DNA from 2 places in the Paenibacillus sp. FSL H7-0918 genome. Region 2 is predicted to be linked to the other one. Evidence: predicted binding sites of a transcription regulator. Region 2 holds the regulator's gene; the other holds the start of a gene.
The links. Region 2 encodes CtsR, which represses protease genes until heat stress. Its sites were predicted from a motif close to ATGGTCAATAAAGGTCAAACA; they were not measured.
Positions count from the first base shown of each region.

Region 1: clpP (ATP-dependent Clp endopeptidase proteolytic subunit ClpP) is a predicted target of CtsR. The motif match lies at 5,855-5,875, and genes of this name have one in related genera.

Region 1 covers NZ_JBBOWJ010000005.1:83,041-99,305, forward strand. Annotated here, with positions in the region: gene MHI15_RS27855 (gluconeogenesis factor YvcK family protein) at 1-834, shown strand, start outside; gene whiA (DNA-binding protein WhiA) at 880-1,809, shown strand; gene MHI15_RS27865 (HPr family phosphocarrier protein) at 1,907-2,176, shown strand; gene MHI15_RS27870 (SIMPL domain-containing protein) at 2,347-3,102, shown strand; gene MHI15_RS27875 (PdaC/SigV domain-containing protein) at 3,229-4,332, shown strand; gene MHI15_RS27880 (GDSL-type esterase/lipase family protein) at 4,444-5,082, shown strand; gene clpP (ATP-dependent Clp endopeptidase proteolytic subunit ClpP) at 5,172-5,768, opposite strand; tRNA gene MHI15_RS27890 (tRNA-Arg) at 5,962-6,036, opposite strand; gene MHI15_RS27895 (sugar-binding transcriptional regulator) at 6,305-7,357, shown strand; gene gap (type I glyceraldehyde-3-phosphate dehydrogenase) at 7,471-8,481, shown strand; gene MHI15_RS27905 (phosphoglycerate kinase) at 8,598-9,779, shown strand; gene tpiA (triose-phosphate isomerase) at 9,806-10,558, shown strand; gene gpmI (2,3-bisphosphoglycerate-independent phosphoglycerate mutase) at 10,560-12,104, shown strand; gene eno (phosphopyruvate hydratase) at 12,178-13,464, shown strand; gene secG (preprotein translocase subunit SecG) at 13,696-13,929, shown strand; partial or broken gene rnr (ribonuclease R) at 14,284-16,265, shown strand, end outside.
Region 2 covers NZ_JBBOWJ010000001.1:2,471,220-2,487,484, forward strand. Annotated here, with positions in the region: gene clpC (ATP-dependent protease ATP-binding subunit ClpC) at 1-2,069, opposite strand, end outside; gene MHI15_RS11305 (protein arginine kinase) at 2,105-3,169, opposite strand; gene MHI15_RS11310 (UvrB/UvrC motif-containing protein) at 3,198-3,722, opposite strand; gene MHI15_RS11315 (CtsR family transcriptional regulator) at 3,753-4,214, opposite strand; gene MHI15_RS11320 (GNAT family N-acetyltransferase) at 4,509-5,681, opposite strand; rRNA gene rrf (5S ribosomal RNA) at 6,103-6,219, opposite strand; rRNA gene MHI15_RS11330 (23S ribosomal RNA) at 6,348-9,274, opposite strand; tRNA gene MHI15_RS11335 (tRNA-Ala) at 9,447-9,522, opposite strand; rRNA gene MHI15_RS11340 (16S ribosomal RNA) at 9,624-11,181, opposite strand; gene MHI15_RS11345 (MFS transporter) at 11,586-12,842, shown strand; gene MHI15_RS11350 (transglycosylase domain-containing protein) at 12,847-14,706, opposite strand; gene MHI15_RS11355 (HAMP domain-containing protein) at 14,703-15,287, opposite strand; gene MHI15_RS11360 (sensor histidine kinase) at 15,350-16,265, opposite strand, start outside.

The sequences.
Region 1 (16,265 bases), on a different contig from region 2:
AGTGAACTGCAAATGCCTCCTCCTGGGGACATCCGCAACGTATTGACAGCTATGGCTGATGTTGAGCCGCTCATGGCAGAGATTATGAGATACCGTTTCAACACGGGTGAGGGACTAGCTGGTCATAGTCTCGGCAACTTGATTCTTGCTGCGCTCACGGATATATCCGGCGATTTCGTTACAGCTGTACGGGAGCTCAGTCGATTATTCGCTGTTCGCGGCCGGGTATTGCCTGCGGCCGGTGAGGCTGTAATCCTGCATGCAGAAATGTCGGACGGCACGATTATCACGGGGGAGTCCAAAATCCCTGAAGCTGGCGGGATCATCAGACGAGTGTCCTTGGAGCCGCCAGATGTAGAACCGTTGCCCGAAGCGCTTGAGGCGATTCGGAATGCAGATGCGATCCTGCTGGGTCCTGGCAGTCTGTATACGAGCATTCTTCCCAACCTGCTTGTTCCGAAACTGGCAGAAGCGGTTGTATCTTCGAATGCTATCAAAATTTTCGTCTGCAACGTAATGACTCAGCCGGGTGAAACGGATAACTATACCGTCAGCGATCATCTTCAAGCTGTATATGATCATATCGGGATCGATTTATTCGATTATGTTATTGTTAATGACGGTGAGATTCCGGAACAGGTCCAGACGAAGTACGCCGAGAAGGGCGCGCGCCCGGTGCAGCTTGATAAAGAAGCGCTGGATGGCAATGGATACAAGGTTATAGCCGATAAACTGGTTTTATTCCGAACTTATTTGAGACATGATACCGATAAGCTTAGTCATCACATTTATCAGCTTGTGCAGGATTGGATAAACAGAAACCCTAGGGTATAACTTATAGATGAGAACGAAGTACTTATCAAGAAAGAGGTGAGACCCTTGTCTTTTGCGGCCCTTACCAAAAAAGAGCTGACGATGGTGGAGAGTGAACCCTGCTGCGAGAAGGCGGAAATGTCAGCGCTTATCCGTATGAATGGATCTGTGCAGCTTTCAAGCAAAAAGGTTATTCTCGACATTTCGACGGAGAACGCCGCGATTGCAAGGCGGGTATATTCTTTACTTAAGAAATATTACCAGGTCCATATTGAGCTACTCGTGCGTAAAAAAATGCGTTTGAAGAAAAATAACGTCTATATCGTCAGAATCCCAAACCGTGTACAAGAGATCCTAAAGGATCTTAGAATTGTGTCGGAAGGATTTATTTTTACCGATGGTATTGATGATGAGATTGTTGGGAATAACTGCTGCAAGCGTGCTTATTTGCGCGGTGCCTTTCTGGCTGGCGGATCGGTTAATAATCCGGAAGGCTCCTCCTACCATTTGGAGATTTCCTCGATGTATGAGGAACATTGTAAAGCATTAGTGGATCTGGCTGGGGAATTCCACCTAAACGCACGCTGTATTGAACGTAAAAAAGGGTTCATTCTTTACATTAAAGAAGGCGAGAAGATCATTGAATTCTTAAGTTTGATTGGAGCGCATCAGGCGCTGTTCAAATTTGAGGATGTAAGAATTATGCGCGATATGCGTAATTCCGTGAATCGGATCGTGAACTGCGAGACCGCAAATCTCAACAAAACAATAAGTGCTGCGGTGCGGCAGATTGAGAATATCAAGCTGTTGCAGCGAGAAATGGGACTGGAGAATTTGCCGGATAAACTGCGTGAAGTAGCAGAAATTCGAATGGCGCATCCAGATATCAACCTCAAGGAGGTTGGTGAAATGCTCAAAGGTACAGTCAGTAAGTCGGGAGTAAATCATCGGCTTCGTAAGATTGATGAGCTGGCGGACAAGGTTCGAGGCGGCTAATTACTTTTTTTCTAGTGTGGTTTACGTTATAATGATATAATAATATAAAATTAATGTGAAACTTTTGGGGAGAACTCAATTAGGGGGTAAGCGTTTCATGACAAAGCACCCGGTAGTTGTTCGGTTGAAGACAGGGCTTCATGCCCGACCGGCAGCATTGTTTGTGCAAGAAGCTAACAAGTTTTCGTCGGAGATTTTCGTGGAAAAAGATGATAAAAAAGTAAATGCTAAAAGTATTATGGGGATTATGAGCCTCGCTATCAGTTCCGGCACGGAGATTTACATTAGCGCGGACGGTGCGGATGCCGATCAAGCTGTAAACGCTTTGACAAGTCTGGTCAGCAAAGAAGAGCTTGAGAACCAATAATAGGAAGACAACATCGTTTCTGCTAGGAAGACTTTATTTATCGCATGACCAAAAGCCCTTCGGGGCTTTTTTTTAATACCAAAAAATAGATGGAGAACGTGCAACATTTACCAAAATGACTCGTCTAGAGGATAATAACAAAACACAAGAAATGAAAGGGGCTGGCAAATATGAAAGGTTTATTGAAGAAAATTGGTTCAGTGATGATCGTAGGGAGTTTGTTAATTGGAGGGATCAGCATGAGTGGTGTTTTCCAAGGTCCTGCAAAGGCTTATGCAGATGAAGTGCAGAAAAATGTCGTTAGTGTAGTAGGTAAAGGCGAATTGTCCCTCAAGCCGGATATTGTATACTTGTCCATCGGTGTGGATACTACGGCCACAACTGCGCAAGAAGCGCAGAAGACCAATGCCGCTAAAATTCAGAAGATTATGACTTTACTGAAGAATACTTGGAAAATTGCAGATAAAGATATTCAAAGCACGCAGTTTTATGTGCAACCCAATTATAGTTACAGCGAAAAAGAAGGACAGCAAGTGAAGGGGTACAACGCTAATCATACGCTGTTAGTGTCTTATAGAGATCTGACCAAGGTTGGTGAATTGCTGGACGCTGCATCTGCGGCAGGGGCGAATAATATCGGAAATGCACGTTTTTCTGTGGAAGATACTTCTGCATTTGAAGCTCAGGTGATTGAAAAAGCGATGGCGAATGCAGATGTTAAAGCAGGGGCTATTGCTAAGGCAGCTAAACGCAGCTTGGGTCAAGTGATCACGGTCAGCCAAAATGATGGCGATATCACTCCGGTTTATTTTGAACAGAATCTAAAAATGAATATGGCTGCAGCAGATGCTGGTGCAAGCACATCCGTGCAACCCGGAGTAGTTAAAGTTACAACTCAGCTGAGCGTAATGTATGAATTGAAATAGTATCAGAACAAGGTGAATGCAGAGAGGAGAGGTGATCTTCCACTAGTAATAGTGGGGGGCGCCTCTTTTTTTGTGTAAGTTCTCTACGATTCTGTTTAATAAATTGGAAAGGAGAGGAAAAATAAGATGATGAATATTATTTCAAAAGAATCAGCACGCAAATGGGGCATAGGTCTGATGTCAGCAGGTTTATTGTTTGGTGGAGGTCTGCTGCCCAGCGAAACGGGTTATGCAGCAGTTAGTAAAACGGAGAATAAAACTATTGAATCGCGTATCGTTTTAAAGGCAAACGGGATAAATTCGTTACAGGAAGGTATTTTGAAGGAAGGACAGGCCTGGATTCCCCTAACTTTTATGCGAGATGTGTTGGGATTACCGCTTGTGTATGATAAGAAGGAAAATGCGTACATGATTGGAAAAGGATCGGCCAAGGCCAAGTTGATGTTATCCAGCTACGGTACTTCTGTGTGGGTGAACAACTATTTCATTCGAGAGTATGAAGGAAAGTTAATTAATAATCGCCTCTATGTTCCATCAGGATTGTTAAATGATTATATGGGTTATAAGGTAGATTGGAGTCGGGCCGCCAGTAGGCTGAATGTGGTGAACAGACCGCAGAACGCGCTGACGGTAACCACGGAAACTTATGCTAAAGATCGGGCAGAAGCTTTTATTCAGCTTGATTATCCGAAGATCAGTGGATTGGGCAACTCCAGTGCGCAACAAGCTATTAATAATACTTTGAAGGAAAGTGTTATGAAATTCGCGGCGGGTGCAGAACAGGATATCTCCGATCGAGATGGAGCAGAGCCCAAATACACCTATGATTCAGGTTATGTAGTGACCTACAATCAGAATGGTGTGATCAGCATAGTGATGCATCAGTATAGTGATACGGGCGGCGCCCATGGAATGACTAACCGTGAAGCCTTCACCTTCTCGCTTAAGGATGGTAAACGTCTACTGTTGGGCGACCTGTTTGGAGCTAATCCAAACTACAAAAAACAGCTGAATGCAAAGCTGAGCAGGCTACTGAAGGCAGAGGATAGTTATTTGGGAGGATTCAACGGATTGAATACGGAGAAATATTTCTATCTGAAGGACGACAAGGTTGTTCTGTTCTTCCAATTATATGAGTACACAGCGTATGCTGCAGGCTTCCCTGAGTATACTTTTAGTTTCAAAGAGCTTTTGCCGGATGGCAGTAGCCCGTTTGCTGGCATAAAATAAATGGAAATGCTTCGTCTCCGCTAATGTCGGCACAAGACATCTCCCCCTTACCAGAGTTATCTCTTGTTCATATGCTAAAGGGAGTAACTAGTTTATGAACGGGGGAGAGCTATGGGCTACCAATATACTGCAATTGGCGATTCCTTGACGACTGGATTTGGTGCTCTGCCAGGTAACGGTTTTGTTCCGGTGTACCGTAGAATGGCAGAAGGGAGACTGCGGACTACTGTAGCCTCTACGAATTTAGGCGTGAACGGAATGACTACTTCAGAGCTGGAGCAGCGGCTGCGCGGAAATTCCATGATGCGTGAGGCCGTTCGAGAAGCCGATATCATCACTGTGTCTATCGGTGGTAATGATTTGATTCACGCGGCCAAATCAGCAGCAAGACAGCAAGGCAACTTATCCGCAGAGCTGCGCAGATCGCTTCAGGAATGCAAACAAAATTTCTCTGCAATTATGAATATCCTTATACAATTGAAGGCGAGGACGCGTAGACCTTTTATCATTAGAATTGTGGGATTATATAACCCCTATCCTCAGGTGGTTGGTGCGACAGAGTGGGTCAGGCAGTTTAATCAATACGCAGTACAGTACAGTAGCCGAGTATGTGGATTTGCTTCGATTTACAGTGAGTTCGCAGGAAATGAGAGAGGGCTGTTATCCATTGATCATTTGCATCCGAATGGCCGGGGTTATCGCGTAATTGCCGAGAAACTGGATGCGCTAGGTTATGGCGGGCTGGCTTAATTGGATTTAGGTCTTCTATAAAATATAAAGAGGCTGTGCTCTAACCATAACGGATAGAGCACAGCCTCTTTATATTTTTACTTTATAGCTTACACACCGCTAGGCAATGTCTTCTCGATTACTTTATCTACGATACCGTATTCAGCCGCGTCTGCAGCAGTCATGAAGTAGTCGCGATCTGTATCCTTCTCAATACGTTCTAGAGGTTGACCCGTACGTTCTGCTAGAATACGGTTCAGCTTATCGCGCAATTTGAGGATGCGGCGGGCACGGATTTCAATGTCCGTTGCTTGACCTTGAGCACCACCCAGAGGCTGGTGGATCATGATCTCGCTGTTAGGCAGTGCAAAGCGTTTGCCTTTGGCGCCAGCGTTTAGCAGGAAAGCTCCCATGGAAGCTGCCATACCCACACAGATGGTGGAAACGTCTGGTTTAATGTACTGCATTGTATCAAAAATAGCCATACCTGCAGTAATGGAACCGCCTGGGCTATTCACGTAAAGGTGAATGTCCTTGTCAGGATCTTCGGCAGCCAAGAACAGCATTTGTGCGATGATAGAATTGGCTACCACGTCATTAACCTCCGTTCCAAGGAAAATGATGCGGTCCTTCAGCAGGCGGGAATAGATGTCATAAGCGCGCTCGCCGCGGTTGCTCTGTTCTACTACCATAGGAATATAACTCACGTGGAAAACCTCCTTGATATTGGTTCTTTAAATGTATTCATTTTTACTCTTGCCGTATTACCCACATGATAAACAAATTCAAACAAAAAGTCAAAGAAAGTCAAACTTATATTCAAAAAAAAGAGCCGACAAGCGGCTCTTTGGTTAAGTAGTAGTATAGGCACTACTAAATTATGTGCAAAAATGAAATTAATGGCGCGCCCGCCAAGAATCGAACTTGGATCTCAGGCTTCGGAGGCCTACGTCATATCCATTGGACCACGGGCGCAACAAAAATGATTATAATACAATTTTTACACAATTGCAATGTAATATTAATACTGGACAAGCGCTCTAGGGACAGGCATCGGGCGCTATATCTTTTTCTGACCTTATTAATGTATAAGAAGACAAGCGCTTGAGAATTCTACTCTCGGAAGACTTGCGCTTCGAGCAATATTTGGTTAGAATATGGGTGGGACTTAAAAAGTTTACCCGGGACGTTTTGAGACCATGAACAAGGGAATAGAGGAAGACGAAGTTGCAGGAGTGAAAGTATGCGTAATTTATTAGATATCCAAAAGCAGCTTCTGCCTGATCTCATGGAAACCCTTAAGAGACGGTACACGATTCTTCATCAGATCATGCTGTCCGATATTATTGGGCGCAGAACGCTAGCCGCTTCGCTAGATATGACTGAGCGGGTACTGCGTGCCGAGACGGATCTTCTGAAATCGCAAGGGCTTATTGAGATCGAGAGTGTTGGCATGCGCATTAGCGCTGCTGGACGTAGACTGCTTGATTTGCTAGAGCCGGTTGTTAAGAGCCTATTTGGTCTGGATGAGCTGGAAGAGAAAATTCGAGCAACGTATGGTCTGGATAAAGTTATTGTAGTACCGGGTGATTGTGAGTCATCGCCGTTCACCAAACGAGAGCTTGGCCGAGCGGGTGCGAAAGCGCTGCTGAGTATACTTCGCGCAGATGATACAGTTGCCGTCACAGGTGGATCGACGCTTGCCGATATGGCTGATCAACTGGCACCGCCGTTGTCCCTTTCCTATAAGAACGCTTGGTTTGTTCCGGCGCGTGGAGGATTAGGAGAGAGTATGGAGATTCAAGCCAACACGATTGCCTCAACAATGGCAAAGCGGGTTGGAGCCAACTACCGGTTGTTGCATGTCCCTGATTTGCTTAGCGGGGATGCATACCAATCGCTGGCACTTGACTCTAATATTGGAGAGATTGTACAAACCATCCGTAGTTCGCGTATTATTGTACATGGGATTGGGGATGCCATTGAAATGACCCGCCGCCGCAAACTGGACGAGGCTACAGTCTCGGAAATCCAGGGTGAAGGGGCAGTGGCCGAATCTTTTGGCTATTATTTCAATGAAGAGGGTCAGGTTGTCCATACCATGCTTACGATGGGTCTACGTCTAGAAGATATTATTCGGACAGAGAAAGTCATCGGTATTGCAGGAGGCAAACCCAAGGCCAAAGCCATTCATGCCATGCTGCGTTTCGGGCAGGAGAATATTCTCGTCACGGACGAGGCTGCTGCAGTAGAAATAGGCAAGGAAATTGACAATCAACTACAGCTATCTTCGTAGTTTTTAGATTGCAGGCAATAACATACTTCTTGCATCATACTTAACATTGTTGTCATGACAGACCTCACCGTCTGTTTTGAATAAATAAAACGAATTCTAGGAGGAACTATTCAATGAGTGTAAAAGTTGGAATTAACGGTTTTGGACGTATTGGACGCCTTGCTTTCCGCCGTATTCAAAATGTAGAAGGTATCGAAGTGGTAGCAATCAACGACTTGACTGACGCTAAGATGCTTGCTCATTTGCTTAAATATGATACAACTCAAGGTAAATTCCAAGGTGATGTTGAAGTGCATGATGGCTTCTTCAAAGTCAATGGTAAAGAAGTTAAGGTTCTTGCTAACCGCAACCCTGAAGAATTGCCATGGGGCGACCTAGGCGTTGATATCGTACTTGAGTGCACAGGTTTCTTCACAACTAAAGAAGCAGCTGAAAAACACTTGAAAGGTGGAGCTAAGAAAGTAGTTATCTCCGCTCCAGCTACTGGCGACATGAAAACGGTCGTTTACAACGTTAACGATGACATTCTTGATGGTACTGAGACTGTTATTTCCGGCGCATCTTGCACAACTAACTGCCTAGCTCCTATGGCAAAAGTACTGAACGACAAGTTCGGTATCGTTGAAGGCTTGATGACTACAATTCATGCTTACACTGGCGACCAAAACACTTTGGATGCTCCACATGCTAAAGGTGACTTCAGACGCGCTCGTGCAGCAGCTGAGAACATCATTCCTAACACTACTGGTGCTGCTAAAGCAATCGGTCTGGTTATTCCAGAACTTAAAGGTAAATTGGATGGTGCAGCTCAACGTGTTCCAGTTGCAACTGGTTCCCTGACTGAACTTGTAACTGTTCTTGATAAGAGCGTTACTGTTGAAGAAATCAACGCAGCAATGAAAGCAGCTTCCGATCCAGACACTTATGGTTACACTGAAGATGAAATCGTATCTTCCGACATCAAAGGTATGACTTTCGGATCCCTGTTCGATGCTACACAAACTAAAGTATTGACTGTTGGCGACAAACAACTGGTTAAAACTGTTGCTTGGTATGACAATGAAATGTCCTACACTGCACAATTGGTTCGTACTTTGGAGAAATTCGCTAAAATCGCTAAGTAATTGACTTGATATAAGCAACATCTATAGAGCGGAAACAGAAATTCCTTGTTTCCGCTCTTTCTAAATGTATTTCTTGTTTCCTGCTAGAAACAATTTTGGGTGTGGAGGAATTAATCATGAACAAAAAAAGCGTCCGTGATGTAGAAGTAAAGGGTAAGCGCGTATTTGTACGCGTGGATTTCAACGTACCTGTAGAAGACGGTAAAATTACTGATGATACTCGTATTCGCGAAACACTTCCAACCATTAAATATTTGATCGAGAACGGTGCAAAGATCATTCTTGCGAGTCATATGGGTCGTCCTAAAGGCGAATTCGTAGATTCCATGCGTTTGACTACTGCTGCTGAACGTCTGTCCGAGCTCCTTGGCAAACCAGTAGCTAAAGCTGACGAAGCAATTGGCGAAGCTGTAAAAGCAAAAATCGCTGAGCTAGGCGAAGGCGACGTACTTGTACTTGAGAATGTTCGCTTCTACCCAGGTGAAGAGAAAAACGATCCTGAACTGGCTAAACAATTCGCTGAATTGGCTGATTTGTTTGTTAATGATGCGTTTGGTGCGGCTCACCGTGCACATGCATCGACAGAAGGTATCGCTCATTTCTTACCAGCTGTATCCGGTCTTTTGATGGAGAAAGAATTGTCCGTTCTTGGTAAAGCTCTTTCTAACCCAGAACGTCCTTTCACTGCGATCATCGGTGGTTCGAAAGTTAAAGACAAGATTGATGTTATTGATAACTTGTTGTCTTTGGCTGATAACGTCCTGATCGGCGGTGGATTGTCTTATACATTCACTAAAGCACAAGGCTTTGAAATCGGTAAATCACTAGTAGACAACGACAAACTTGACGTTGCTCTTGGATTCATCGAAAAAGCAAAAGCACTTGGTAAAAACTTCATGCTTCCTGTTGATGTTGTTGTTGCTGATAAATTTGGTGCTGACGCTAACACTAAGATCGTTGATTACAATGAAATCCCAGAAGGTTGGGAAGGACTTGATATCGGACCTAAGACTCGTGAACTTTATGCCGATATTATCAAGAACTCCAAGCTGGTTGTCTGGAATGGACCTATGGGCGTATTCGAAATCGATAAATTCGCTGAAGGTACACTTGCAGTAGCAAAAGCTTGTGCAACTACTGAAGGTTACACTGTTATTGGTGGCGGAGATTCCGCAGCAGCAGCAGAGAAATTCCACCTGGCTGATCAAATGGATCATATCTCCACTGGTGGCGGTGCATCCCTTGAGTTCATGGAAGGCAAGGCGCTTCCTGGCGTAGAAGCACTGAACGATAAGTAAGACCTAAGAAGGAGGCAACATAAGTCATGAGAACACCTATTATTGCAGGTAACTGGAAAATGTTCAAAACAGTTCCTGAAGCAGAAAGCTTTATTGCTGAAATTAAAGGCAAAGCAGAAGTAGAAGGCGTTGAGACTGTAATCTGCGCTCCATTTACTAACCTGCCTGCACTTGTAGCAGCTGCAAAAGGTACTAACATCAAGATTGGTGCACAAAACCTACACTTTGAAGATAACGGTGCTTACACAGGCGAGATCAGTGGTGTAATGCTAAGTGATCTTGGTGTGGACTATGTTATCATTGGCCACTCTGAGCGTCGTGCTTATTTTGGCGAAACGGATGAAATCGTGAATAAGAAAATGCATGCTGCATTCCGTCACGGAATTACTCCTATCGTATGTGTTGGCGAAAAGCTCGAAGAGCGTGAAGCTGATCAAACTAAAGCAGTATGTAAAGTACAAACTGAAGCTGCATTCCAAGGTCTTAGTGCCGAGCAAGCAGCAAAAGTTGTTATTGCATACGAACCTATCTGGGCTATTGGCACAGGTAAATCTTCCACTTCCCAAGATGCTAATGAAGTTATTGCTTACATCCGCAGTCTTGTAAAAGATCTGTATGATGCAGCAACAGCTGAAGCTGTTCGTATTCAATACGGCGGCAGCGTGAAGCCTGAGAATGTAACTGAGTACATGGGCCAAAGCGACATCGATGGTGCGCTTGTTGGCGGTGCCAGCTTACAACCGGATTCCTTCGTTCAATTGGTTGAGGGGGCGAAGTAAGATGTCAGCTCCAAAACCCGTAGCTTTGATCATCATGGATGGTTTTGGTTTGCGTGGAACGACAGAAGGTAATGCCGTTGCTCAAGCCAACAAACCTAACTATGACCGTTACCTGAAACAATATCCTAACACTACACTCACTGCTTGCGGTGAAGCTGTAGGCCTTCCGGAAGGGCAAATGGGCAACTCCGAAGTAGGGCATTTGAATATTGGTGCAGGCCGGATCGTTTATCAGGATTTGACTCGTATCGATAAATCGATTCGCGAGGGTGAGTTCTTCGATAACGAAACCCTGGTTAGCGCAGTTAGAAATGCTAAGAACACTGGCAAAAAGCTTCACCTTTATGCGCTTGTATCCGACGGAGGGGTACATAGCCATATTAACCACCTGTTTGCTATGCTTGACCTGGCTAAAAAAGAAGATATGCATGAAGTGTATATCCATGCTTTTATGGACGGTCGTGACGTAGCTCCTGATAGTGGGAAGAAGTTTGTCCAAGATCTAGTAGCTAAAATCGAAGAGGTTGGCGTGGGTACAATTGCAACGGTGTCCGGACGTTATTACGCAATGGATCGTGATAAACGTTGGGAACGTGTAGAGAAAGCCTACCGTGCTATGGTTTATGGTGAAGGCCCTAAATACACGGATGCTGTGCAAGCCATCACTTCATCTTATGAAAACTCGGTATTTGATGAATTCGTTGAACCTAGTGTAATTGTAAACAGTGAAGGCAAACCTGTAACGGCAGTAGAGAGCGGCGATTCCGTCGTATTCCTCAACTTCCGTCCTGACCGTGCTATTCAATTGTCACAAGTGTTCACGAATCAAGATTTCCGCGGTTTCGATCGTGGTCCTTTGTTCCCGCAAAACCTGCACTTCGTATGCCTAACTACTTTCAGCGAAACGGTACAAGGTTATGTAGCCTATTCACCGAAGAACCTGGATAACACATTGGGTGAAGTGCTTGTTCAACAAAACAAGAAGCAACTGCGCATCGCGGAAACTGAGAAATATCCGCATGTAACCTTCTTCTTCAGCGGTGGACGTGACGAGGAGCTTCCTGGTGAAACTCGGATCTTAATCAACTCTCCTAAAGTGGCAACCTATGATCTTCAACCTGAGATGAGCGCATACGAAGTGGCTGCAGCCTGCGTAGCGGAAATCGAAGCGGAAAGACAGGATGCTATCATTCTTAACTTTGCCAATCCTGATATGGTTGGACACTCCGGCATGCTGGAACCAACAATCAAGGCTGTAGAAGTGACGGATGAGTGTGTAGGTAAAGTAGTGGATGCGGTTGTTGCCAAAGGTGGCGTTGCCATTATTATCGCTGACCATGGTAATGCAGATATGGTATTTGACGAGAACGGTCGCCCGTTCACAGCTCATACAACCAATCCTGTTCCGTTCATCGTGACTACTGAGAATGTTGTATTGCGTGAATCCGGTATTCTTGCAGACGTAGCACCAACAATCCTAGATTTGATGGGACTTCCGCAACCTGCGGAAATGACCGGACAATCCATGATTGCTAGCCGTAAGTAAGGTAAGGTATAACGCCTTTGATTTTAAGCTATACAAGTAAGACCAAAACAATGTTAAAAGGAGATTAACTTACATGACTATTATTTCTGATGTATATGCTCGCGAAGTCCTTGACTCCCGTGGTAACCCTACTGTAGAGGTTGACGTTTATCTGGAATCCGGTGCTAAAGGCCGCGCTATCGTTCCTTCCGGCGCTTCCACTGGTGCTCACGAAGCTGTAGAACTTCGTGATGGCGACAAATCCCGTTACATGGGTAAAGGCGTTCTGAAAGCTGTTGAGAACGTAAATGAAATCATCGCTCCAGAAGTTATCGGTATGGACGCTCTTGACCAAGTGGGCATCGACAAATTGATGATTACTTTGGACGGAACTCCTAACAAAGGTAAATTGGGCGCTAACGCAATCCTAGCTGTATCCATGGCAGTAGCTCGTGCAGCTGCAGCAGCTTTGGATATTCCTTTGTACGTATACCTGGGCGGATTCAACGCTAAAACTCTACCAGTACCAATGATGAACATCATCAATGGTGGTGAGCATGCGGACAACAACATCGACGTTCAAGAGTTCATGGTTCTTCCTGTAGGAGCTCCAAGCTTCAAAGAAGCTCTTCGCACAGGTGCTGAAATTTTCCACAACTTGAAATCCGTACTTCAATCCAAAGGCCTGAACACAGCTGTAGGTGACGAAGGTGGTTTCGCACCGAACCTTGGTTCGAATGAAGAAGCAATCACTACAATCATCGAAGCTATTGAAAAAGCTGGTTACAAACCAGGTGTTGACGTATTCTTGGGTATGGACGTTGCTTCCACTGAGTTCTACAAAGACGGTAAATACACCCTTGCTGGCGAAGGTAAATCTTATACTTCCGCTGAGTATGTTGACCTTCTTGCTTCATGGGTTGAAAAATATCCTATCATCACAATCGAAGACGGTATGTCCGAAGACGACTGGGATGGCTGGAAATTGCTTACTGAAAAATTGGGCGACAAAGTCCAATTGGTTGGTGACGACTTGTTCGTAACTAACACTGAGCGTCTTGCAACAGGTATCGAAAAAGGTATCGGTAACTCCATCTTGGTTAAGGTTAACCAAATTGGTACATTGACTGAAACTTTTGATGCTATCGAAATGGCTAAACGTGCTGGTTACACAGCAGTTATCTCCCACCGTTCCGGTGAATCCGAAGATAGCACAATCGCTGATATCGCTGTTGCGACTAATGCTGGTCAAATCAAAACAGGTGCTCCTTCCCGTACAGACCGTGTTGCTAAATACAACCAATTGCTTCGCATCGAAGATGAGTTGGGTGAATTGGCTCAATACAACGGCCTGAAATCCTTCTACAACCTTAAAAGATAATCTGCTTTTATAGCAGACTTCGAAGACCCGCCGTTATGGCGGGTCTTTTTTATGATTTGAAGAAGATAGACTTTAATAGGTTTATCCTTATCTTGCAAGAAAAGCTACGACTTAACAGTCTAAGCTGTTGTATTACCGACAGCGCTATGATAAAATAAGAATACTGTTTATGTATCGTGATAACCTAAATTACCATAGATAGTGATGCTTAGGCGTAGGAGGTGGAAGTGAATGGATATCTTTTTGAAAGTTGTGCTCCTGATTTTTTCCGTCGGTCTTATTGCGGTCGTTCTTCTGCAAAAGGGGAAAAGCGCGGGTCTTTCCGGTGCCATCTCTGGCGGTGCTGAGCATCTCTTTGGTAAAACAAAAGCTCGTGGTATGGAGCTTGTACTACAACGTGTAACTGTTGGACTTGCTGCTGGTTTCTTCATCATGGCGATTCTAGCTGCTATTCTAATCGACTAAAAGATCTACCGTAAGCCCTCGCTCTGTTCTAAATGGAATAGAGCGGCGGCTTTTTTGTTATATTAAAAGGAGTTAAAAAGCACCTAAGGGTGCTTTTCTTTTCATATTCGCAAAGAAAAAGGCTGGATCGATAGGAAGTAAATCTGAAATTGGCATGGATGTATTTCAGCAGTTAAAGGAAATTTTGTACTGTGTTAACCTTTGGATGACAGTAACAGGGATGCGCAGGATTGATTTCGTGTATACTAGGGTATGAAGTAGTAAAGGTAAAATTTACTTGGCATTACTGCAGGGCAGGACAAGATATACATATTTGCCAGCGGCTTGAAGCCGCGGAGGGCTGGGGTGACGAACATGATAACACAAGAAATATTACTCGATTTCATGCGGGAAACTGCATATAAACCAATGACTTATGAAGAGCTGGTGAGTCATTTTGCTCTAGAGGATAGTGAAGGGTTTAAAAAGTTCGAGGAGCTGCTGATTGAATTAGAGCAGGATGGAAGAATTGTATTGACCCGTACTGCACGTTATGGCGTGCCAGAACGGATGGATTTGCTGCGTGGACGTTTACAAGCACATGCGAAGGGTTTTGCTTTTTTAATCCCGGATGATCGTGATCATCCTGACGTATATATCCATGCAAATGATCTTAAGGGAGCTATGAATGGCGATATCGTTCTGATTCGTATTACCTCTAAAAGTCCGTCCGGCGGACGTATGGAAGGCGAAGTAGTACGTATTGTAAAACGTGGCGTGTTGCAGACGGTAGGTGTTTTTCAAAACCTGGAGACCTATGGTTTTGTGCTGCCTGATGATAAGCGGATTAATCGTGATATTTTTATTCCGAAGCAATCCTTTAAAGGGGCTGTAGATGGTCAAAAGGTCGTTGTGCGTATTGTGAGTTATCCGGAAGGCCGAGCAGCGGCAGAGGGTGAAATTATTGAAATTCTCGGACATAAGGATGATCCGGGTGTTGATATTCTTTCCATTATCCGCAAACATCAATTGCCTGAAGCATTTCCAGCTGAAGTGATGGATGAAGCCGATAGTGCTCCTGATTCAATTACAGAAGAGGAGATTGCGGAGCAAGGAAGACGCGACCTGCGCGGACTGAACATTGTTACGATTGATGGCGAAGATGCTAAGGATTTGGATGATGCGGTAAACGTACAGCGCTTGGAGAATGGACATTACAAGCTGGGCGTCCATATAGCAGACGTAGGTTATTATGTGCGTGAAGGCTCTGAGCTGGATAAAGAAGCCTATGACCGCGGTTGTAGTGTGTATTTGGTAGACCGGGTTATTCCGATGTTGCCGCACCGTCTATCGAACGGGATTTGCAGCTTGAATCCACAGGTAGACCGGTTAACAATGTCCTGTGAAATGGAATTTAACGAGCAAATGAAGGTTGTGAAGCACGATGTCTTTACGAGCGTGATTCGTACCAAAGAGAGAATGACTTACTCCAATGTTCGTAAAATTCTCGAAGATGAAGATCCAGAGCTGCTGGAACGTTATAGTCCACTAATTGATGATTTCCGCCTCATGAAAGAATTGGCGATGAAGCTGCGCGATGCGCGGATGCGCCGGGGTGCGGTTGATTTTGATTTTGAAGAGAGCAAAATCATCGTCGACGAGAACGGCAAGGCTGTAGATATCGTGAAGCGTGAACGTTCTGTAGCGGAGCAGATTATCGAGGAGTTTATGCTGGCGGCAAATGAAACGGTTGCTGAGCATTTCCACTGGTTGAAGGTTCCGTTCCTTTACCGGATTCACGAAGATCCAGACCCAGAGAAGCTGCAGAATTTCATGGCTTTTGCGGCCAATTTCGGATATCACGTCAAGGGCCGTGGCAATTCGGTTCATCCACGTGCTTTGCAGGATCTGTTGGAGCAAATCCAAGGCACAAAGGAACAGACGGTCATCAGTACGATGATGCTGCGTTCCATGAAGCAGGCAAAGTATGATGCGGAGAGCACGGGCCATTTCGGACTGGCTGCGGAATACTATTCTCACTTTACTTCTCCAATTCGCCGGTACCCCGATCTGGTCATTCACCGCGTAATGCGTGAAGTGATTGAGAATGGAGGGGCACTGACCCAGAAACGGCATGATTATTTGTCTAGCCGGATGCCTGACATTGCTCAGCAGTCCTCGGAACGCGAGCGTGTGGCGGTAGAAGCTGAACGCGATACGGAGCAACTGAAGAAAGCAGAATACATGCAGGATAAAGTAGGCGAGGAATTCGAGGCTATGGTCAGCAGTGTGACCAGCTTCGGAATGTTCATCGAGCTGGATAATACCGTCGAAGGTCTTATTCGTCTCAGTGCAAT
Region 2 (16,265 bases):
ACCTTGCCCTTCATATTGCCGTATTCTGCTCCTGCATCTTGCACAGCCGTGAATCCAAGCGTTGAATTCTTCTTGATTGCCTGTGCGCCTACGTTAGAGGTCAGAATGATAAGTGTATTGCGGAAGTCAACTACCCGGCCTTTGGAGTCGGTAAGGCGACCATCTTCAAGCACTTGCAGCAAAATGTTGAATACTTCCGGATGTGCTTTTTCAATTTCATCAAGCAGTACTACAGAGTATGGTTTACGACGTACCTTCTCTGTTAATTGGCCGCCTTCTTCATAGCCGACATATCCAGGAGGAGCACCAACTAAACGGGACGTGGAGTGCTTCTCCATGTATTCCGACATATCAATACGGATGACCGCATTTTCATCGCCGAACATAGCTTCAGCAAGCGCACGTGCCAACTCAGTTTTACCTACACCCGTAGGACCGAGGAAGATAAAGGAGCCCATTGGACGTTTCGGATCTTTAAGACCCGCACGCGCCCGGCGCAATGCCCGGCTGACAGCCTTAACAGCTTCGTCCTGACCAATCACTCGTTCATGCAGCAGAGCTTCCATGTTAAGCAGACGGTCGGTCTCTTCTTCCTTCAGCTTGCTTACAGGGATTCCCGTCCAGCTTGCAACAACCTGTGCGATATCTTCAGGTGTAACTTCAGAATCGGTACGTCCTTGTTTTTCTTTCCACTGGTTCTTAGTCGTATCAAGCTCTTCACGGATTTTTTGCTCCGTATCACGCAGGGCAGCCGCTTTCTCAAACTCTTGGCTCTGAACAGCAGAATCCTTCTCCTTGCGGATATCATCCAAGCGCATTTCTAGTTCCTTCAGATTTGGCGGGATAGTGTAAGAGTGAAGCCTTACTTTAGACCCTGCTTCATCGATAAGGTCAATGGCTTTATCCGGCAGGAAACGATCCGGAATGTAACGATCAGACAGCTTTACAGCTTCCACGATAGCTTCATCCGTAATTTTCACACGGTGATGTGCTTCATAACGATCGCGAAGTCCAAATAGAATTTGTACCGCTTCTTCTGGAGATGGCTGATCCACCGTAATCGGTTGGAAACGACGCTCCAAAGCTGCATCTTTTTCAATATATTTACGATATTCATCCAGCGTAGTCGCACCGATGCACTGAAGTTCTCCGCGGGCTAAAGCCGGCTTAAGAATGTTGGAAGCATCAATAGCACCTTCTGCGCCACCAGCACCGATCAGCGTATGAAGCTCATCGATAAAGAGTACGATATTCCCCGCTTGGCGAATCTCATCCATGATTTTCTTGAGGCGGTCTTCAAACTCACCGCGATATTTAGTACCAGCCACTACAGAGCCCATATCGAGCGTCATTACGCGTTTGTCGCGCAGTGTTTCTGGAATTTCATTATTAATGATCTTTTGGGCCAAGCCTTCAGCAATAGCTGTTTTACCAACCCCAGGTTCACCTATCAACACCGGGTTGTTCTTCGTCCGGCGGCTCAGTACCTGAATAACACGTTCAATTTCCTTGCTGCGACCGATAACTGGATCCAGGTTGCCATCCTTGGCATAAGCCGTCAAATCGCGTGCTAGGCCGTCTAGAGTAGGTGTGCTGACATTAGCAGGTGTTCCGCTATGACTGGATGCAGCCTCGCTGCTTCCCAGAAGCTGAAGCACTTGCTGACGAGCTTTGTTCAAGCTGATGCCTAGGTTATTAAGCACACGAGCCGCGACACCTTCTCCTTCACGAATAAGTCCTAGCAGAATATGCTCAGTGCCGACATACGTATGTCCCAGCTTGCGGGCTTCGTCCATCGACAACTCGATTACTTTTTTGGCGCGAGGAGTATAAGCAATGTTCGTAGGTTGTTCTTGGCCTCTGCCAATCAGTGTCTCCACTTCGTCCTGGATTTTCTCAAGACCCAGACCCAAAGCGATTAATGCTTTAGCAGCAATGCCGTCTCCTTCACGAATAAGTCCTAGCAAAATATGTTCTGTGCCAATATTGTTGTGTCCTAAACGAACAGCTTCTTCCTGCGCTAGCGCTAGCACTTTTTGCGCGCGTTCCGTAAATCTTCCAAACATCATATCTCCTGCACCTCCATGAATAATAAATATCTATATTAATGTTGTGTTCCCAGTGTTTCTCGGAGCAGTTTCGCCCGATACATATCCCGTTCAGTGGCGTTCATCTCGTCACCGAACATTTTTTGCAGAAATCCTGGCTGTGTCTTAACGTTAAGCTCATTAAGCACGGAAATCGAAGGGCCTTCCAGTATGCCAAGGTCAACCCCAAGTCTCACATCAGACAGCCGTTGTGCGGATTCTTTAAGCTCCATTAGAGCTGCATAACACAAAATCCCATAAGATCTTTTCACTCGGTCTGTAATTCTTAAAGCGGAATCTACAAGCAGCCTTTCACGGGCATTTCGTTCATGCTCTATAATCTGGGTGACTACACTGTGAAGGTTCTCGATGATTTCACTTTCTGTTTGACCGAGAGTAATCTGATTGGAAATTTGAAAGATGTTCCCTACTGCTTCGCTGCCCTCACCATAAATTCCTCTTACAGTCAATCCCACTTGGTTCACTGCTGACAATATGCGATTGATCTGTTGGGTCATTACTAGTGCTGGCAAATGCAGCATTACTGAGGCACGCAGCCCTGTACCCACATTGGTGGGACAACTGGTCAAGTATCCTCTTTTATCATCAAAAGCGTAATTCACAGCCGATTCGAAGATATCATCGATGGCTGTCGCACGTTCCCATGCTTCTCTTACCTGAAGACCCGGGAACAGACATTGGATCCGCAGATGGTCCTCTTCGTTAATCATGATGCTGACCGACTCATCTTCATTTAATATCACAGCTGCGCCACGTGAATCATTAGCCAGATTAGGACTGATAAGATGTTTCTCGACCAATACCTTTTTATCCAGTTCATTCACTTCAGCAAGCTTTATCAGTTGAAAAGATCCGAATACGGCAGCAGTTTCCCCATGAAACACAGGGGCCAGCAGCTCTAATACTTCTTCCGATTGCTCTAAGGAAGCAAGCATAGGGAATGGAAGATGCTCTAAATTACGTGCAATACGCATACGGCTGCTAATTACAATCTCGGAGTGACTGCCTCCCGAGCGCATCCAATCACTAAGCGCTTGTTCAGTAAATCGGAGACTTGACATGTCATATCCCCCCTATATATCAAAGACTTTACTCTTGTGCCATTTCTTTTTCAAGTTGGCGAATTTGATCCCGCAGCTCTGCCGCAGTTTCGAATTCCTCCTGTGCGATACTTTGCTGTAATTCCAGCTTCAATTCATCAATTTGCCGTTTGAACACAATCTGTGCTCCAGCACGTTTGGGAATCTTGCCTACATGCGAAGTGCTGCCATGCACCCGTTTAAAGAGCGGGTCCAGTGCACTGTTAAAATATTTATAACAGGAGCTGCAGCCAAAACGACCCAATTTGCTAAACTGCGAGTACGTCATTCCACAATTCTCACATTGCAGACTCTGCGTAGTCTTCGTAGCAGCCGTCTTTTCCTTACCGGCCCCTTCAAGATCAAGCAGACCGGACAGCAAGCTGTGAATGGAGAATCCTCCAGCAGTTCCCGGGATCAGTTCACCCTTCTCCCGCGCACAGCTCTCGCAGATATGAAATTCTGTCTTCTCTCCATTCACGATCTTGGTGAAATGGAGTGTTGCTGGCTTGACGCCACATTCCTGACATTGCATAAGCGAAAGCCCCTCCCTTATGATTGACAATTATTTGCCTAACAAAGAGATTAACATCGCCTTCATAATCTTGGCCCGAATCTCATCCCGATATGGAATCTTAACCGTTAGGCAATCCCGAGAAACAGCAGCGCGCATAAGACACGCCTCACGCTTGCTTAGAAAACCAGCTTCCTCCAGTTGATAAATCAACCCTTCGGCAGCGTTCTGATCTATCCCGCCACCTATAGTATGGTTTAAATGGGCATGCAGTGCCACGTTGGGCGGCAATTCAAAACGTTGAATACGAATATATCCCCCGCCACCACGCTTACTTTCCACCACATAGCCTTTTTCCAGTGTAAAGCGTGTACTAATAACATAATTGATCTGTGACGGTACGCATGAGAACTGGTCCGCCAGGTCATTTCGCTGGATTTCCACCGTACCTTCGGGACTTTCATGCAAAATATTCTTCAGATATTGTTCAATAATATCAGAGATATTGCGCATCACTCATCCTCCAGTGCTCTTTAAAGCTTCATAATATCGCTTACGGCCCGCATCCTTAATGACATTTATTAGTGAACTTCATTCATATAAGTCTGAAGAAAACTTCACAAATTCAGAGGATCGCACTGTATGTCATCAGGTGCGTTGACTTTGACTTTCTTTGACTTTTTAATATTATAACATATTCTGTGCTAATTCCAAGAGGATTCTCTTATTTTTCACTTTTTTCAGCGAATGTATTCGGAAATAAAGAACTCTCCCAGCATCTTTCGAAGGGGAGAGCCTAATTATTTTCTAAAAATGATCAAAAAGTGCAGTTTCAGCTTGCGGTATGATTTCTTCGAGCCATTCCAGAGCCCTCGGATTACCAGTCATACGTCCATAACGAGCCAGCTCTGCCGGGCGTTTATATCCAAACATTAGAATCGTCAGCGTACCAATATCACAGCTTAAGTCAGCTGCATCCCGTTCACCCTCTATACGCAAGAAAGCTGCTGCTCCCTTTTCGGAGACAGTCCATTCCCACAACCCGTCATTCCATGGGGCATATTTATCTTCAATATAGATAACCTGTTTCTTCTGACTGTTGTGACGCTTAAAAGAATAACTCTCCACGAATGCTTTAGCATTAACAATACGCGCCATAAAATAAGGATAATTCTCCTGCTCTATACGCGGATCAGGCAGCAAAAAGGGTAACATATCATCGGATGGCACCAGTTTTAGCGATGCACCGGTCACCATCGAATCGTGATTTGCAAGAAATGTCCACAGCCCCTGCCGGGCCTGTTCGTTCAAAAACACAAATTCATCAATGACCAGCTCTCTATTTTCTATCTTATATAGTACGTATCCTTCAGGTTCCCCAAGCTGTGAATAAAATACCGCAGTCTGACCTTCATCATCCAGAACAGAGTTTTCCCACCAGTCCAAATCACGCTTAAGTGTTCCGTTATATCTAACTGCAAAACGATTGTATAAGTTGTCCAATACTTCGATATCGTTAACACCACGTCTTACCTTGCCCTCAACTTCAACCTTCTTGGGAAACTTGGCAACAGGAATGGAGTATTTCTTATATTCACAATAAACTTCCCAACCAAATTTGCGATAAAAGGGGATCAAGAACGGATGCAGAAAAGATAATGTCTGCCCCGCCTCATTCATCGTTTGCAGCGTATGCGCCAGGAGCTTTGCCACATGCCCCTGTCTGCGATTCTCTGGCCATGTCGCTACCCCTGCGAGCCCTCCCATAGGTACTAATCTACCTTGTATGTACACTTCGAACGGAAGAAGAGTAAGTTTAGCTTCCAAAGTCCCTTCTTCAAAAGCACCCCATACGCGTTCTGCTTTAAATCTTTCCTTAGCATTCGCCCTTTTCTCACTGGGCAGCTTGTATTGAAAAGCATATTCAGATAAATCCATGCTTAGATCAAACTCTTCTGAGTGCAACTGTCTGATATCCACAAAACTCACCTCATCATTTATGAATTTACTTTTATGGTTAGTATAACAAGAGAGCGTATTGTGTGCGAATTATAAGGATATTTTTTGAACTTTTTTTAGTTATCCACAGCCTTAGGCAGTTTTAAAAATAGTCTTGTAATCTTGTCCTATTCAAGTTAAAATAATTATCCACTTATCAATCCCTCTATCCACATAAATATGACTATATCCACAGCAACCCGTGTATTACTTAGGTTTTCTGTTGACAGATCTACATAAATATGTACTTAATCCACACCATCCGGTGATTTTTTGCCTTTTAATCATCTATCCACATGTGCGTAAGTTTTCTGCAAATTCCAATGAATTATCCACAAGTTTTCCACAATCTATAATAGACGCAAAAAAGCCACTGTCGAGTTATCAACAGTGGTCTATTTGTGCTTGGCAACGTCCTACTCTCCCAGGACCCTTCGGTCCAAGTACCATCGGCGCTGGAGGGCTTAACGGTCGTGTTCGGGATGGGTACGCGTGGAACCCCTCCGCTATCGCCACCAAACATGCGTCTGTGAAACAGACGCTGCCGCGTGAAATTCAGTTCATCACCAGAAGTGACAATGAATTTCTAAGCGTGTTACAGGCTTGATGCCTGAAAACTGAATCCGAAACGAATCTGCATTCTACGTATAGGATAAGCCCTCGACCGATTAGTATTGGTCAGCTCCATGCATTGCTGCACTTCCACCTCCAACCTATCTACCTCGTCGTCTTCAAGGGGTCTTACTAATTGGGAAATCTCATCTTGAGGGGGGCTTCACGCTTAGATGCTTTCAGCGCTTATCCCGTCCGTACGTAGCTACCCAGCCATGCTCCTGGCGGAACAACTGGTGCACCAGCGGTACGTCCATCCCGGTCCTCTCGTACTAAGGACAGCTCCTCTCAAATTTCCTGCGCCCACGACAGATAGGGACCGAACTGTCTCACGACGTTCTGAACCCAGCTCGCGTACCGCTTTAATGGGCGAACAGCCCAACCCTTGGGACCTACTTCAGCCCCAGGATGCGATGAGCCGACATCGAGGTGCCAAACCTCCCCGTCGATGTGGACTCTTGGGGGAGATAAGCCTGTTATCCCCAGGGTAGCTTTTATCCGTTGAGCGATGGCCCTTCCATGCGGTACCACCGGATCACTAAGTCCGACTTTCGTCCCTGCTCGACTTGTAGGTCTCGCAGTCAAGCTCCCTTATGCCTTTGCACTCTGCGAATGATTTCCAACCATTCTGAGGGAACCTTGGAACGCCTCCGTTACTCTTTAGGAGGCGACCGCCCCAGTCAAACTGCCCGCCTGACACGGTCCCCGTACCCGGTAAGGGTACTAGGTTAGAACCTAGATACGATCAGGGTGGTATCCCAACGGCGCCTCCACCGAAGCTTGCGCTCCGATTTCTACGGCTCCCACCTATCCTGTACAGATCGTACCCAAATTCAATATCAAGCTGCAGTAAAGCTCCATGGGGTCTTTCCGTCTTGTCGCGGGTAACCTGCATCTTCACAGGTATTAAAATTTCACCGGATCTCTCGTTGAGACAGCGCCCAAGTCGTTACGCCATTCGTGCGGGTCAGAATTTACCTGACAAGGAATTTCGCTACCTTAGGACCGTTATAGTTACGGCCGCCGTTTACTGGGGCTTCGGTTCATAGCTTCGGGTTACCCCTAACCACTCCCCTTAACCTTCCAGCACCGGGCAGGCGTCAGCCCGTATACTTCGCCTTGCGGCTTCGCACAGACCTGTGTTTTTGCTAAACAGTCGCTTGGGCCTTTTCACTGCGGCCCCCTCGTGCTATTCACACTACCGGGGCACCCCTTCTCCCGAAGTTACGGGGTCATTTTGCCGAGTTCCTTAACGAGAGTTCTTCCGCGCGCCTTAGAATTCTCTTCTCGCCTACCTGTGTCGGTTTGCGGTACGGGCACCTTCTCCTGGCTAGAGGCTTTTCTTGGCAGTGTGAGATCATGACCTTCGCTACTACAATTTTCGCTCCCCATCACAGCCCAGCCTTAATGATGTGCGGATTTGCCTACACATCAGCCTCACTGCTTAGACGGACATCCATCAGTCCGCGTCACTACCCTCCTGCGTCACCCCATCGCTCATAGCGGATTACGGTGGTACAGTAATTTCAAACTGTTGTCCTTCGACTACGCCTTTCGGCCTCGCCTTAGGTCCCGACTTACCCTGAGCGGACGAGCCTTCCTCAGGAAACCTTGGGCTTTCGGCGGATCAGATTCTCACTGATCTTTTCGTTACTCATACCGGCATTCTCACTTGTGTAGTGTCCAGCGCTCTTTTCAGTACACCTTCAACCCCTACACAACGCTCCCCTACCCCAGATACATACGTATCTAGCCATAGCTTCGGTGGTGTGTTTAGCCCCGTTACATTTTCGGCGCAGAGTCACTCGACCAGTGAGCTATTACGCACTCTTTCAATGGTGGCTGCTTCTAAGCCAACATCCTGGTTGTCTGTGCAACTCCACATCCTTTCCCACTTAACACACACTTGGGGACCTTAGCTGATGGTCTGGGCTGTTTCCCTTTTGACAATGGATCTTAGCACTCACTGTCTGACTCCCGGCAATAAGTATATGGCATTCGGAGTTTGACTGAGCTTGGTAATCCTTGCGGACCCCGCACCCAATCAGTGCTCTACCTCCACTACTCTTATACCGAGGCTAGCCCTAAAGCTATTTCGGGGAGAACCAGCTATCTCCGAGTTCGATTGGAATTTCTCCGCTACCCCCACCTCATCCCCGCACTTTTCAACGTACGTGGGTTCGGGCCTCCAGTGCGTGTTACCGCACCTTCACCCTGGACAGGGGTAGATCACACGGTTTCGGGTCTACGTCCACATACTAATTCGCCCTATTCAGACTCGCTTTCGCTGCGGCTCCACCTTCTCGGCTTAACCTTGCATGTTAAACGTAACTCGCCGGTTCATTCTACAAAAGGCACGCCATCACCCATTAATAGGGCTCTGACTTTTTGTAAGCACACGGTTTCAGGTTCTATTTCACTCCCCTTCCGGGGTGCTTTTCACCTTTCCCTCACGGTACTGTTTCACTATCGGTCGCCAGGTAGTATTTAGCCTTAGCAGATGGTCCTGCTGGATTCATACGGGGTTTCACGTGCCCCGCACTACTCGGGATCCGTCTCGGAGAGAACACAGTTTAGGTTACAGGGCTTTTACCTCTATCGCGGGCCTTTCCAGACCTCTTCACCTACCATATTCCTTTGTAACTCCATGTGAGACGTCCCACAACCCCTAAGAGCAAGCTCTTAGGTTTAGGCTGTTCCGCGTTCGCTCGCCGCTACTGACGGAATCACTATTGTTTTCTCTTCCTCAGGGTACTTAGATGTTTCAGTTCCCCTGGTCTGCCTCTACATTTCCTATGTATTCAGAAATGAGTAACTGCGAATTACCACAGCTGGGTTTCCCCATTCGGACACCCCCGGATCAAAGCTTGCTTACAGCTCCCCGAGGCAGTTTCGTTGTTCGCCACGTCCTTCGTCGGCTCCTGGCGCCTAGGCATCCTCCGTGTGCTCTTATTAGCTTAACCTTGATTTTTCCGCAGGAAAATATCATACGATGACATTCTCTTTGGAATCATCTCACTAATAACATTTACTTGTTTACACAAGTTGCTAAAAGATGTTCTAAAACGCAAATTCGTTTCGGTATCCAGTTTTCAAGGATCAAGTGTATAGACATAACAAATAGATGAAGTTTGTTGGTGGAGCCAAGCGGGATCGAACCGCTGACCTCCTGCTTGCAAGGCAGGCGCTCTCCCAGCTGAGCTATGGCCCCGCAAATTCCATCAAAACCGAACAAATGGATACACGTTAATTGGTTGTGGAAGTTAAACTTCCGATTTGAATGTTCTCATTGCAGAGAACGATTCTCCATAGAAAGGAGGTGATCCAGCCGCACCTTCCGATACGGCTACCTTGTTACGACTTCACCCCAATCATCTACCCCACCTTCGGCGGCTGGCTCCCTTGCGGGTTACCCCACCGACTTCGGGTGTTGTAAACTCTCGTGGTGTGACGGGCGGTGTGTACAAGACCCGGGAACGTATTCACCGCGGCATGCTGATCCGCGATTACTAGCAATTCCGACTTCATGCAGGCGAGTTGCAGCCTGCAATCCGAACTGAGACCGGCTTTGATGGGATTGGCTCCACCTCGCGGCTTCGCTTCCCGTTGTACCGGCCATTGTAGTACGTGTGTAGCCCAGGTCATAAGGGGCATGATGATTTGACGTCATCCCCACCTTCCTCCGGTTTGTCACCGGCAGTCACTCTAGAGTGCCCAGCATTACCTGCTGGCAACTAAAGTTAAGGGTTGCGCTCGTTGCGGGACTTAACCCAACATCTCACGACACGAGCTGACGACAACCATGCACCACCTGTCTCCTCTGTCCCGAAGGCCGCTGCTATCTCTAGCAGATTCAGAGGGATGTCAAGACCTGGTAAGGTTCTTCGCGTTGCTTCGAATTAAACCACATACTCCACTGCTTGTGCGGGTCCCCGTCAATTCCTTTGAGTTTCAGTCTTGCGACCGTACTCCCCAGGCGGAGTGCTTACTGTGTTAACTTCGGCACCAAGGGTATCGAAACCCCTAACACCTAGCACTCATCGTTTACGGCGTGGACTACCAGGGTATCTAATCCTGTTTGCTCCCCACGCTTTCGCGCCTCAGCGTCAGTTACAGCCCAGAAAGTCGCCTTCGCCACTGGTGTTCCTCCACATATCTACGCATTTCACCGCTACACGTGGAATTCCACTTTCCTCTTCTGTACTCAAGCCACCCAGTTTCCAGTGCGACCTCAGGTTGAGCCCAAGGTTTAAACACCAGACTTAAATAGCCGCCTGCGCGCGCTTTACGCCCAATAATTCCGGACAACGCTTGCCCCCTACGTATTACCGCGGCTGCTGGCACGTAGTTAGCCGGGGCTTTCTTCTCAGGTACCGTCACTCCGGTAGCAGTTACTCTACCGGACGTTCTTCCCTGGCAACAGAGCTTTACGATCCGAAAACCTTCATCACTCACGCGGCGTTGCTCCGTCAGGCTTTCGCCCATTGCGGAAGATTCCCTACTGCTGCCTCCCGTAGGAGTCTGGGCCGTGTCTCAGTCCCAGTGTGGCCGTTCACCCTCTCAGGTCGGCTACGCATCGTCGCCTTGGTGGGCCGTTACCCCACCAACTAGCTAATGCGCCGCAGGCCCATCCCTCAGTGACAGATTGCTCCGTCTTTCATTCTTCTCTCAGGAGAAAAAAGAAATTATCCGGTATTAGCTACCGTTTCCGGTAGTTATCCCAGTCTGAAGGGCAGGTTGCCTACGTGTTACTCACCCGTCCGCCGCTAAGTTATTTTGAAAGCAAGCTTTCAAAATAACTCCGCTCGACTTGCATGTATTAGGCACGCCGCCAGCGTTCGTCCTGAGCCAGGATCAAACTCTCCAATTAGTATTGAAAAGAGCGATATGCTCATTTTGAAACTGACGATTCATTAATTGAATCTTTTTAAAAATTAACGTGTTCCATTTGTTCAGTTTTCAAAGAACTTGCTCCTAGCATTTGGACATTCAATGTCTCTTGCACAGGAATTAGATTATATCATGTTTGTTTCTATCTTGTCAACTTATTTCTTCATCGCTTGTGTTTCGTATGTGCGATGCGTCGTAAGCACAAGAGATAATATACCATGCTGTCATTGAGTTTGCAAGCTTTTTTTGAAATAAAAAAATCATTCGTATAAATAACTTCGATACAACACAAATTGATACCATTCATCCATTATTTGTGGCTAAATAGAATTTATCGTATTCGCCAATCTTACCTTTTAACTATCAGTACAGAGAGGAGTCAAAATGAAGACCAAACCTACAGACGCTGCATCCACGGTAGACAGCAAGAACAAGGAGCAGCGTAATCTGCAGCAGGCAACGATTTATAAAATTTTGTTAGCTGTCAGTTTTGTTCATTTATTTAATGATTCTATACAGGCAGTCATTCCAGCAATCTTCCCTATTCTCAAAGATAATCTACTGCTCTCTTTCGCCCAGATTGGATGGATCTCATTCGCTTTAAATATGACGTCATCAGTAATCCAACCCGTCATTGGATATGCTGCAGACCGTAAACCCCGTCCTATATTATTACCACTGGGTATGTGCAGCACATTTTTAGGTGTACTTCTATTGGCTTATGCCAATAGCTATTTTCTGGTCTTATTCTCGGTTATCCTGATCGGATTCGGTTCAGCCACCTTCCACCCAGAGGGTATGCGTGTTGCTCATATGGCCGCAGGTCAGCGAAAGGGATTGTCGCAATCTATTTTTCAAGTGGGCGGCAATGCTGGACAGTCCCTGGGTCCAATGCTTACGAAATGGGTGTTCATCCCCTTTGGCCAGATTGGTGCCCTAGGCTTCACGATCGTCGCGGCTGCCGGAATCGCTGTTCAGACCTATGTAGCTCGCTGGTATAGAGAAATGCTAGATGCCGGTTATACCTTTCATAAAAAATCAACAGCACGGGCAATCGACCCCGCCCGCCGAAAAAGCATACGAACAGCAACGATTATTCTTGTATTCCTAGTCTTTGTTAGGTCTTGGTATGGCGCTTCTATCGGCAGTTACTACGCCTTCTATCTAATGGACAAATATCAAATGACGCTGGATAAAGCCCAAATCTATATTTTTATGTATTTGGCTGCTGGTGCAGTGGGCACATTTTTTGGAGGTCCGCTGGCTGACCGTTTTGGACGGCGTAATCTCATCTTACTATCAATGGTAGGAACCGTTCCCTTTGCACTTGCTCTACCCTTTGTAGGTCCATTATGGGCGGCTGTATTGCTGCTGATTGGCGGTTTCATCCTTCTGTCCAGCTTCTCTGTTACCGTCATTTATGCTCAAATGCTATATCCGGGCAACATTGGCACAGTTTCAGGTCTGATCACGGGACTTGCTTTTGGACTCGGCGGGATCGGCTCATTAGTCCTCGGCAACCTCATTGATAGTATCGGGATTGCTAAAGTGTTCATCGCTTGCGGCTTCCTCCCGCTGCTTGGGTTTCTTGCCTTGCTGCTTCCTAGAGATGAGAAATTAGAAGAATGGGCGGCGCAATAACTTCTCAATGATCACTTAAGGCTTTACTCATTACTGTAGAAAATAGAGCGGCAGCCTTCCCGCTGCCTTCAGTCATGTAATTATCCTGATTCGTACGATCAAAACCCATCCATACCGCAGCTGTCCACTCCGAAGTATAGCCTACAAACCAAAGATCCCGATTAGCTTTCTTGCTCACGCCAGCCAAGTCCAATTGGGTCGTACCGGTCTTTCCCGCTACTGGTCTGTTCATCTGCGCTTTTTTCCCTGTTCCTTCATTAACAACATTGCGTAACATAGCCGTCATCGCTTCTGCGGTACGCGGCGAGATTACCTGACGTGATTCAGAGGGATGAGTATACAAGACCTTCCCTTTTGAATCCGTTATGGAGCGCACCATATGAGCCGCATTAAATTTCCCTCCACTAGCAAAGACACTGTAGGCCTGGGCCATTTTTAGTGGAGAAACCCCATTATGAAGCCCCCCCAAAGCTATTGATAAATGATTGTCCTCCTCCGTCAGTACAATTCCTAATTTGGCGGCAAATTGCCGCGCAGAAGAGATTCCAACCTGCTTCAATACCCATACGGCTGGTGCATTGATGGATTTTTGCAAAGCTGTGTTCATTGTGACCTGACCTTGGTATATACCGTTCAAGTTCTCAGGCTTGTAGCTGCCATAAGCAACTTTACGGTCGGACAGCATACTATTCGGGTTGAATTTCCCGCTCTCCAGTGCAGGTCCATAATCAATGATCGGCTTAAAGCTGGAACCCGGCTGACGTGCATCAATAATAGCTCTGTTCAAATTGCCCTCGTTTTGATCTCGCCCACCAATCAATGCCACTACTTCTCCTGTACGATGATCCATTATGGTCATAGCTGCTTCTACCTGCTGATCTTTTCCGTCAGGTGGAAATGAAGCCTCTTTGAGAACGGCCTGCTCAAGTGCCTGCTGTGCTTTGATGTTCAAACCTGTAACTATAGTGTAGCCGCCTGTACGAAGCTCCTCTACGGATTTCCCTGTGATCTGAGCCGCTTCCTTAAGGGCGGCATCCACATAATACACTCCGGCAACCCCATTTTCGACCGCAGCTGGAGGCTGATATTGTTTATTCATAGCTTCCTGCATTTGCTCATACGTGATTAGTCGCTGATTGAACATCATCTTTAGCACTAGATTTCTTCTCGTTTTGGATAATGCACTATTGTCTACTGGGTTATAAATAGAGGGGCCTTTAGGGATTCCCACCAGAGTGGCTATTTGCCAGATCTCCAATTTTTTCAGATCAGACACGCCGAAGTAACGCTTCGCTGCTGCTTTTACTCCATATTGTCCCCGCCCCATATAAATCTGATTGAGGTACAGCTGCAAAATCTCACGTTTCGTCAGTCGCTGCTCCAAGGCAAAAGCAATAGAGGTTTCATTTAACTTACGCAGCATATTCTTATCTCTGTTCAAATAAAGATTGCGAGCAAGCTGTTGAGTAATACTACTGCCACCTTCTGATAAACTCATGTCCAAGATATTTTTTAAGAACGCGCGTGATATCCCTTTATAATCGACCCCTTGATGGCTATAAAAACGGCGGTCTTCTACTATTAAAAAGGTCTCTATTAATAAAGCCGGCATCTCCTCAAGCTCTGCTGTAAGCCTATAACCCGAGCTCGGTAGCGGAGTCATTCGTATAACTGTTCCATCTGAAGCTGTGATGAGGCTTGATTCTGGCAATTGCAGCCTATCCTCATGCCGGTTAAGTACAATCCCCCCATACTGGTATACATAGAACAAAATCAAAAGCACCAATACCGTACTAATAACACTCACATCAAATAATAGGTACCCTACTCGCAATATCCGGGTGCGTGCATTCCATCTGCTCATGATTCGATAATCAGGTTCTCCAGGAACCGCTCCATACTGCGCACTTCATCATTCGCTGCTGCAAGAAGTGTATGTACTTCCGCCCCATCCTCTTCAACCTCACGGAGAGTGCGAAGTATCGCCCTAGTTCTTATTAATAAAGCTACTGCTGGTGTGTCTTCTATCCGCTTTGAGCTTGCACCTCTATCTGGAACTTCTATTCTTTGCATTCGATTGAGGTTAGCAGCAATTTCACCTATTTCTCCTCCAGAGAGAACCTTGATGTTCTGGGCGACTCCTTTATCTGCCAGCTCCGTGGTTCCCACCACTAGCGAGCGCAAATCATCAGCCATTTTCTGTGAACGAAGAACATACAGCCCACCGAAGACTAGAATAAATAGAAGGATGGCACTAGGGGTTTGACCCATATGATTAATAACCCAATGAATAAGCCGGACAAAAAAGGCTCCTGGTTGACCCGAATAATGAGAATACAGCAAAGCGACAGCCCGCTGGACAACAAAAAGAAAGGCAGCACTCAAAAGAGCACAACCCATAAAAATATATAAATAGCTGATACGAACCGTCCGAAGTTTTGGCATGGTAGTTCCCTCCTTGTGCCACAAGGATAACTTCCAAATCTTAAGAACCCGCCAGAGTTTTCTTAAGATTCTATGAAGAATGGGAAACGGGTAATAAAATCCGTGCGAAGAGATGTACTTTCTACATAAATAACGCCATTGTGGCGTTCGATGATACTTTTGGCAATCGCAAGTCCAAGCCCTGAGCCGCCTGTATGCTGTGAACGCGACTTTTCTGCCCGATAGAATCGTTCAAAAATAAAAGGGATATCACTTTCCGCAATCCTCTCTCCGAAGTTGCTAATACGGACCACAGCATCATTTTCCTTTTTACTGAAACCTATCTCCAATTTCCCGCCGCTTCTGCCGTAACGGATCGCGTTAGTAATCAAATTTTCATAAGCACGTACTAATTCTTTAGGCGAAGCCTCTATCCATAACTCATCAGCAACGTCCTCGATTTCATAGATCATATCCGCCTTTGTTAGTTCAGGAACTGACTCCTCCGCCAGCTGCCGTATGAAGGCCTTCAAATCCAATCTCTGCATAACCAAAGGGTACTCTCCACTATTTACACGTGTGTATTCAAAAAGATCATCGATCAGTTTACGCAGCACCAGGGATTTGTTGTAGGCTATATCCACGTAATACCGGATTTCCGCTTCTTCCTGACATCGATCTTGTTCGATGTATTCCAGAAAGCCCAAGACAGAGGTAAGCGGGGTGCGTAAATCATGGGAAACACCTGTGATCAAGTCATTTTTCGCATTTACAGCTTTACGTTCCTCCTCTATGGAGTGCTGCAAACGCTCAGCCATTTCATTAATATTCTCAGCCAGCACGCCCAGCTCATCCGTGGTTCTGACTTCAATTCTATGGGACATCCCGGAGCTTGTAATTTCTCGAATCCCTTTTGTGATCTCTTCCAGATACAGCACAACTTTACGAGTGTAGATAAAAAAGAATAATAAAAAGCTGATAATACCCGCTGCTGTCATT